DNA from 2 places in the Streptomyces sp. NBC_00727 genome. Region 2 is predicted to be linked to the other one. Evidence: riboswitches for the same ligand, from Rfam matches in the RefSeq annotation. Region 2 holds a riboswitch; the other holds the start of a gene.
What was found. A riboswitch is a leader RNA that binds a small molecule or an ion and turns the genes downstream of it on or off. The one in region 2 is predicted to bind S-adenosylmethionine.
Positions count from the first base shown of each region.

Region 1 (4,410 bases), 2.3 Mb from region 2:
ACCCTTCGTACGTGCGTAGCGTCGTGGCCGACGTGCGTGCCGGGCTCAGCCGACGGCGAGCTTGACCATGTCCGCCTGCGGCCCCTTCTGGCCCTGCGAGATTTCGAACTCGACCCGCTGACCTTCTTCGAGGGTGCGGTAACCGTCCATCTGGATCGCGCTGTAGTGGACGAATACATCCGCACCACCGTCGACCGCGATGAAGCCGTACCCCTTCTCCGCGTTGAACCACTTGACGGTGCCCTGAGCCATGCCTAACTCCCCTGTAACGTGTGTGCGCCGAAGCGCGTCGACCGCCGCTGAATGTATCTGCCCAACTGCCCTGTGCAACAGGTCAGTCGGACGACAATTCTGCGCAGCACCGATCGCCCGAATACGGGGAATTCACGGGATTGCAGGACAAGTCGGGCCCGGCAAAGGTGACTTATGGCGCAAGAGGCTCAAGCACTTTGGCTGCATTTGATCGTGGGGCGGCGCATTCTCATATGCGGGCGGCACGCGCAGCGAAGGGGACTTCCCACACTCTACCGCGCTCAACCATGCAGAATTGCCCCCTCCGCTTCTCTCGCGGAGGGGGCAATTGCGGTGATGCTGCGAAGTCGGGGGCTCAGCCGCCGGCGACGGCGGGGATGATCGAGATGCCGGCGCCGTCCGGGGTCGCCGCGTCGAGGCCGCCCTCGAAGCGCACGTCGTCGTCGTTGACGTACACGTTGACGAAGCGGCGCAGCTTGCCCTGGTCGTCAAGGACGCGGGCCGCGATGCCCGGGTGGTCCTTCTCCAGCGACGCGATGACCTCGGAGAGGGTCGCGCCCTCGGCCGGAACCTCGGCCTGGCCGCCCGTGTAGGTGCGGAGGATGGTGGGGATGCGGACCTTGACGCTCATGGCGGGTGCCCTTCCTGAAGTCTCGGGTGGTCGGAGGCGGATCAGCTGGTGGCGAGGCCCGCGGCGCGGAAGGCGTCGAGGCTCGGGCGGATCGTGGCGGTCGCCTGCGAGGTCTCGGCCACCGCGTCCAGCGTCTTGAGGCCGTCACCGGTGTTCAGGACGACGGTGGTGAGCGCCGGGTCGAGCAGACCGGCCTCGATCAGCTTCCTCGTCACGCCGACCGTCACCCCGCCCGCCGTCTCGGCGAAGATGCCCTCGGTGCGGGCCAGCAGCTTGATCGCGTCGACGACCTGCTCGTCGTCGACGTCCTCGACGGCGCCGCCGGTGCGGCGGGCGATGTCCAGGACGTACGGGCCGTCGGCCGGGTTGCCGATCGCCAGGGACTTGGCGATGGTGTTCGGCTTCTGCGGGCGGACCACGTCGTGGCCTGCCTTGAAGGCGGTGGAGACCGGGGAGCAGCCCTCTGCCTGGGCGCCGAAGATCTTGTACGGCTTGTCCTCGACCAGGCCCAGCTTGATCAGCTCCTGGAGACCCTTGTCGATCTTCGTGAGCTGCGAGCCGGACGCGACCGGGATGACGATCTGGTCGGGCAGCCGCCAGCCGAGCTGCTCGCAGATCTCGTACGCCAGCGTCTTGGAGCCCTCGCCGTAGTACGGGCGCAGGTTCACGTTGACGAAGCCCCAGCCCTCGCCGAGCGGGTCGCCGATGAGCTCGGAGCAGAAGCGGTTGACGTCGTCGTAGTTGCCCTCGATGCCGACCAGCTCACCGCCGTACACCGCGGCCATGACGACCTTGCCCTGCTCCAGGTCGTGCGGGATGAACACGCAGGAGCGCAGGCCCGCCCGGGACGCGGCGGCGCCGACCGCACCGGCGAGGTTGCCCGTGGAGGAGCAGGACAGGGTGGTGAAGCCGAAGGCGCGGGCGGCCTCGACGGCGATCGCGACGACACGGTCCTTGAAGGAGTGCGTCGGGTTGCCGGAGTCGTCCTTCACGTACAGGCCGCCGGTCACACCCAGCTCGCGGGCGAGGTTGTCGGCCTTGACCAGCTTGGTGAAGCCGGGGTTGAGATTGGGCTTGCCGGCGACATCTGCGGGCACCGGCAGCAGCGGCGCGTAACGCCAGATGTTGTCCGGACCGGCCTCGATGCGCTTCTTCAGCTCGTCGGGGGAGCCGCTCGGCAGGTCGTACGCCACTTCGAGCGGCCCGAAACAGGACGCGCAGGCGAAAATGGGACCGAGTGCGAACCGTTCACCGCATTCGCGGCAGGAAAGCGCCGCGGCGGGACCCAGGTCCACAGAGGATTCGGTGTTTGCTGCGACAGTCTCAACAGCCATGATGGCGAGGCCCTTTCTCCTCATCTTCCTCACGGCGCGTTTCGCCGCGAGACGGAATTGGCACCTTCCCCACCTGACCTCGCGGTCGGCAGGAGGGTTGCCGGGACTTCAACGGGCCGTTCCCTCTGTCCCTCTGGATGAGCGCTGTGGCACCGGATCATGGATCCGGGCATTTGTCGGCGGACCGACCCCGGCATGCGATGGCCGTCCGCGTTGTTCAAGACTGTAACCGAAGGAGCGGACTGTTGAGATAGTCGTCCGTACCGCGAGATGGATCACCGAGCCGCCCGGGATGCCCGGACCGGGCAGGAATTGGGCCCCTGCGGAGCAGGACAGAAAGCGGTCTTCCGCCCCAGAGCGAAAGACGCCCACATGATCGGGTACGCTGACAAGCGTGCGGTGTGCGAACAAGCTCCGCACACGTGCTGATCGAGAACCAAGACGGCACACGCACCTCCAAGCTTTGCCGTGCCAAACCGGGCAGGTTTCGTCCCGGCTGGTGTTGATCGTGGAAGACCTGCCGGGTCGCTGACCCGCAGGCAGCGTGAGCCAGGAATCCCCCTGCGTCAGCTGGGGGGAGGATTCAAATACAGGGAGTATCGACCGTGCTCGAAGAGGTCGAACGCTGGTTGACCAGGCGTTCCTGGTCGGCCGCCGACCGCCCGTCGGCGAGCGCGCAGGCCGCCGCGCACGCGGGCCGCGGTACGGGCGTGAGCGTCGTCCTGCCCGCGCTGAACGAGGCGGAGACCGTCGGGGACATCGTCGCCACGATCCGGCGCGAGCTGATGGAGAAGGTCCGGCTGGTCGACGAGCTGGTGGTGATCGACTCCGGTTCCACGGACGCCACCGCCGAGGTCGCCCGCCGCGCGGGCGCCCGGGTCGTCCACCGCGACAGCATCCTGCCCCGCCTCCCTGCCGTCCCCGGCAAGGGCGAGGTGCTCTGGCGCTCGCTCCTGGTGACCGGCGGCGACATCCTGTGCTTCGTGGACGCGGACCTGAAGGACTTCTCCGCGGACTTCGTCTCCGGCATCGTCGGCCCGCTGCTGGACGATCCCGAGGTGCAGTTCGTCAAGGCCATGTACGACCGGCCGCTCGGCGAGGTCGCGGGCCAGGGCGGCCGCGTCACCGAACTGGTGGCCCGCCCGCTGCTCAACCTGCACTGGCCGCTGCTGGCGGGCTTCGTCCAGCCGCTGGGCGGCGAGTACGCCGTACGCCGCTCGCTCCTTGAGCGGCTGCCGTTCCCGGTCGGTTACGGGGTCGAGCTCGGGCTGCTCGTCGACGCGCTGCACACCGTCGGCCTGGACGCCCTCGCCCAGGTCGACGTCGGCGTACGTGTCCACCGCCACCAGGACGGCCGGGCGCTCGGCCGGATGGCCGCCGCGATCTACCGCACCGCGCAGGTACGCCTCTCCCGCGGCCATCTGGTCCGCCCGTCGCTCACCCAGTTCGAGCGCGGGCCCGGCGGATTCGTCCCGCGCACCCACCCGGTCGACACGCAGGAGCGGCCGCCGATGCTGGAGATCGAGGAGTACGTGGCACGGCGCGCGGCCTGATCACGACCCCACCCCGTCCGACTTCGTACGTTTGGGCGGATCGGGTTCGGGCTAGATTCCGGCCATGGTCTCCGAGCACGCCCCCCACCAGCCCGCTGCCCAGGTCCTCGTCGCGTCCAACCGCGGTCCCGTGTCGTACACACGGGGCGAGGACGGCTCCCTCGAAGCGAAACGGGGCGGGGGCGGACTCGTCTCCGGCCTCAGCGCCGTCGACGACAAGATGTGGGTCTGCGCCGCCCTCGGCGACGGCGACCGCGAGGCGGTGCGCCGCGGGGTCGGCGAGCCGGGCGTCCGGATGCTCGACATCGACGCCGACGTGCACGCCGACGCGTACAACGGCATCGCCAACTCCGTGCTGTGGTTCGTCCACCACATGCTGTACCAGACGCCCGTCGAGCCCGTCTTCGACGCGGAGTTCCGCAGGCAGTGGGCCTCCTTCGAGGCGTACAACCGGGCCTTCGCGGAGGCGCTCGCCGAGGAGGCGGGCGAGGGCGCGGCCGTCCTGGTGCAGGACTACCACCTCTCGCTCGTCCCCGGCATGCTCCGCGAGCTCCGCCCCGACCTGCGGATCGGCCACTTCTCGCACACCCCGTGGGCGCCCGTCGACTACTTCCGGCTGCTCCCCGACGACATCGCCGAG
Region 1 covers NZ_CP108981.1:3,953,336-3,957,745, reverse strand. The annotation lists gene OG242_RS17720 (cold-shock protein) at 46-252, opposite strand; gene OG242_RS17715 (MoaD/ThiS family protein) at 608-883, opposite strand; gene thrC (threonine synthase) at 925-2,217, opposite strand; SAM riboswitch class I at 2,235-2,361, opposite strand; gene OG242_RS17705 (glucosyl-3-phosphoglycerate synthase) at 2,823-3,770, shown strand; gene OG242_RS17700 (trehalose-6-phosphate synthase) at 3,835-4,410, shown strand, end outside.
Region 1: another riboswitch for S-adenosylmethionine. It lies ahead of thrC (threonine synthase); the one in region 2 lies ahead of OG242_RS07375 (aminotransferase class V-fold PLP-dependent enzyme).

Region 2 (4,410 bases):
ACACAGCCGTGATCACCGCGATCGTGCTCATCAAGACCAGCGTGGACCGGATTCCCGAGATCGCCGAGGCCATCGCCGCGCTGGACAGCGTCAGCGAGGTCTTCTCGGTCACCGGTACCTACGACCTGATCGCCATGGTCCGGGTGTCCAGGCACGACGATCTCGCCGAGGTCATCCCCGGCCGGATCAGCAAGATCCCCGGTGTCGAGGGAACCGACACCCATGTCGCCTTCCGTACGTACTCGCAGCACGACCTGGAGGCCGCGTTCTCCATCGGCCTGGACGCGTAGCCGGCCGCGCCGCCCGGCCCTCAGACCTGGGCGGCGCCCCGGTCCGGCACGCAACGGCCGTCCTCGGTGCGGTACTTCCAGCGCGCCCCGTCGCTCACCAGCTCCCGGACCGCGCTCAGGAACCGCTCGACGTGCTCGTCCGGGGTCCCGGCGCCGAAGCTGACCCGGATCGCGTTCAGCGGGGGGGTCCCCCCGGTCGAGTCTGTTCGGGACTGGGGGAGCTCGCCGGGCCGGGCCTCCGGCGCGCCGCACTCCCCCGCCTCGCCCGGGTCGCTGCCGAGCAGGGTGCGCACGAGCGGGTGGGCGCAGAAGAGGCCGTCGCGGACCCCGATGCCGTACTCGGCGGAGAGCGCGGCGGCGAAGTGGGAGCTGTTCCAGCCCTCCACCACGAAGGAGATGACGCCGACCCTCGGGGCGTCGTCGCCGAACAGCGACAGCACCTTCACCTCGGGGACCTCGGCCAGCCCGGCCAGGACCTCGCCGACGAGGTGCTGCTCGCGGGCGACCAGCCGGTCGAAGCCGGCCTCGGTGAGCGCCTTGCAGGCGGAGGCGATGGAGTAGACGCCGATGACGTTGGGCGAACCGGCCTCGTGACGGGCGGCGGTGGTGTGCCACTCGACGTCCACGCCGCCGTCCGTGCGCCGGGCCACCTTGCGGGAGGCGCCGCCGCCGGCCAGGTAGGGCTCGGCCTCGCGCAGCCAGTCGGCCCGGCCGGCCAGGACGCCCGAGCCGAACGGGGCGTACAGCTTGTGCCCGGAGAAGGCGACCCAGTCCACGTCCAGCTCGGCGATGTCGACGGGGTGGTGCGGGGCGAGCTGGGCGGCGTCCAGGACGATCCGGGCGCCGTGGGCGTGCGCGGCGGCGGCCAGCTCCCGGACCGGCCACAGCTCGCCGGTCACGTTGGAGGCGCCGGTGACGCAGACCAGCGCGGGACCGTGGGGCTCGCGGTCGGCGAGGGCCTGCTCCAGGGTGGCGACGGCCTGGGCGGGGGTGCGCGGGGCGTTCAGGTAGGTCACCCGGGCGTCGCGCCAGGGCAGCAGCGAGGCGTGGTGCTCGGTCTCGAAGACGAAGACCTGGCAGTCGGCGGGCAGCGCGGCGGCCAGCAGGTTCAGCGAGTCGGTGGTGGACCGGGTGAAGACCACCTGGTCTTCGGCGCGGCACCCCAGGAACTCCGCCACCGTGGCGCGGCTGGACTCGAAGAGGTCCGTGGACAGCTGCGAGAGGTACCCGGCCCCGCGGTGCACGCTGCCGTAGTACGGGGCGTACGCGGCCACGTCGTCCCACACCCGCTTCAGCGCCGGGGAGCTCGCCGCGTAGTCCAGCGCCGCGTAGCCGACCTCCCCGCCGGTGACCAGCGGGACGAGGACATCCTCGCCCAGAACCGGCAGCGGGGCACAAAGCGACTGGTCGGCGGCAGCGGTGAAGACAGACATGGCGAACTCCCGTAAGAGGCAGGCGAATTCCGCGCGCCGGCACAGATGCGGCAGCACGGAGTGAAGAGAAGAGGGGGTGCGGAGGAGGGCCGTGGGCCCTAACGCATTCGCTTGCTCACAAGAGGCTCCCTGAGGACCAAGGACCCCACGGGTGGACGTCACGCGACGTCGAGGGGTCCGCGCTTGCCGCAGACCTCGCTGCCTGCGGCCTGGTCTTCACCCGGGGCACCCCGCCACGGACGGAGGGTTGCCGGACAGCGGGCCGGGGCCGTAGTCGCTGTCACTCATGACCTGCCCAGCATCCTGCCATACGTACGGAAACGCGCAAGGCGCAGTCCATGATCTGGACTGCGCCCCGCCTCACATCCGTGCGCTCACGCGTTGCTGGCGACGACCCATCTCTCCAGCGCGCGCCCGGCCGCCCCCGAGTCGATGGACTCGGCGGCCTTCGCCATGCCCGCGCGGATCTGCTCGGTGAGCGGGCCCTCGCCCGGGTCCAGCGCCACCAGCGCGGCCGCCGAGTTGAGCAGCACCGCGTCCCGTACCGGCCCGGTCTCGCCGGCCAGCAGCCGGCGGGCCACATCGGCGTTGTACGAGGCGTCGGCGCCGCGCAGCGCCTCCACCGGGACCAGCTCGATGCCGACGTCGCGCGGGTCGAAGGACTCCTCGCGGACCACGCCGTCCCGGGCCACCCACACCCGCGAGGTCGCCGTGGTGGTCAGCTCGTCCAGGCCGTCGTCACCGCGGAAGACCAGGGCGGAGTTGCCGCGCTCGGCGAGGACGCCCGCGACGATGGGGGCCATGCGCAGATCGGCCACCCCGATCGCCTGGGAGCGCACCTTGGCCGGGTTGGTGAGCGGGCCGAGGATGTTGAACGTGGTCGGCGCGCCCAGCTCGCCGCGCGCCTTGGCCGCGTGGCGCAGGGCGGGGTGGAACTTCACCGCGAAGCAGAAGGTGATGCCCGCCTCCTCGGCGACCTGGACCACGCGCTGCGGGGAGAGCTCCAGGTTGACGCCGAGCTTCCCGAGGACGTCGGAGGAGCCGCTGGCCGACGACGAGGCGCGGCTGCCGTGCTTGACGACCTTGGCGCCGGTGCCGGCGACGACGATCGCGGACATGGTCGAGATGTTGACGGTCTTCGCCATGTCGCCGCCGGTGCCGACGATGTCGACGGTACGGCCGGGCACCTCGATGGTCGTCGCGTGCTCGTACATCGCGCGGACCAGGCCGGAGACCTCGGTGACCGTCTCGCCCTTGGCGCGCAGGGCGACCGCGAAACCGGCGATCTGCACGTCGGTCGCCTCGCCGCTCATGATGCGGTCCATGGCCCAGGCGGTGGCGTCGGCGCTCAGGTCCTCGCCGCGCATCAGGGGGGTCAGCACGCTGGGCCACGTACGGGCCGCCACGCTGTCGCCGCCGTCCGGGGTCACAACGTTCATGGTCCGCTCCTGGGGTCCACAGCCGATAAGGGATCGGCTCCACCCTATCGAGCCCCGGGGACGGCAAAGAGCCCCGTCCAGCGAATGGACGGGGCTCTCGCCGTGGCGGTCAGAACGGGTGATCAGTGGTGGCCGTGGCCGCTGGTGATCTCCTTGTACTCCTCGGCGGTGGGCTTGGCGATCTGGCTGTCCTCGCCGTACAGGCTCTTGCTGAGCCGCGCCCGGGCCTTGGTGATCCTGGAGACCTTGCGCTCCACACCGTTCTCGTCGACCGTCGGGCCGATCTCGAGCGGCTGGTACTGCTCGTGCGCGGTGAGCGTGTGCAGCATCTCCGGCGAGAGCGGCTCGTGGACCTCGACGAACTCACCGTGCGGCAGGCGCTTGATGAGCCCGGACTCGCGGCCGTGCAGCACCTTCTCCTTGTCGCGGCGCTGGAGGCCGAGGCAGATCCGGCGGGTGACGACGAACGCCACGACCGGGCCCACGAAGAAGGCGACGCGGACGAACCAGCTGATCGAGTTGAGCGAGAGGCTGAAGTGCGTCGCCCAGATGTCGTTGCCGCCACCGATCAGCATGACGAAGTAGATCGTCACCCAGGCGACACCGAGCGCCGTCCGGGTCGGCGCGTTGCGCGGCTTGTCCAGGATGTGGTGCTCACGCTTGTCACCCGTGATCCAGGACTCGATGAACGGCCAGAGCGCCAGGAGGCCGAGGATCACACCGAACAGCACCAGCGGGATGAGCACACCGAGGACCAGCGTGTGGCCCCACAGGTTGATCTCCCAGCCCGGCATCACACGGACGAAGCCCTCGGCGAAGCCCATGTACCAGTCCGGCTGGGCGCCCGTGGACACCTGGTCGGGGCGGTACGGGCCGATCGCCCAGATCGGGTTGATCGAGGCGATCGCCGCGATGATCGCGATGAAACCGAAGACCAGGAAGAAGAACCCGCCGGCCTTCGCCATGTACACCGGCATCAGCGGCATGCCGACGACGTTCTTGTTCGTCTTGCCGGGACCCGCGAACTGCGTGTGCTTGTGGTAGAAGACCAGGATGAGGTGGCCGACCACGAGCCCGAGCATGATGCCCGGCAGCAGCAGGATGTGGATCGAGTAGAACCTCGCGATGATGTCGCCGCCGGGGAACTCCCCGCCGAAGAGGAACATCGAGATGTACGTACCGACGACGGGCATCGACAGGATCGCGCCCTGGGTGAAGCGGACACCCGTACCGGACAGCAGGTCGTCC
Region 2 covers NZ_CP108981.1:1,662,056-1,666,465, forward strand. The annotation lists gene OG242_RS07365 (rhomboid family intramembrane serine protease) at 1-12, shown strand, start outside; gene OG242_RS07370 (Lrp/AsnC family transcriptional regulator) at 9-290, shown strand; gene OG242_RS07375 (aminotransferase class V-fold PLP-dependent enzyme) at 311-1,723, opposite strand; SAM riboswitch class IV at 1,898-2,015, opposite strand; gene trpD (anthranilate phosphoribosyltransferase) at 2,098-3,162, opposite strand; gene OG242_RS07385 (cytochrome bc complex cytochrome b subunit) at 3,285-4,410, opposite strand, start outside.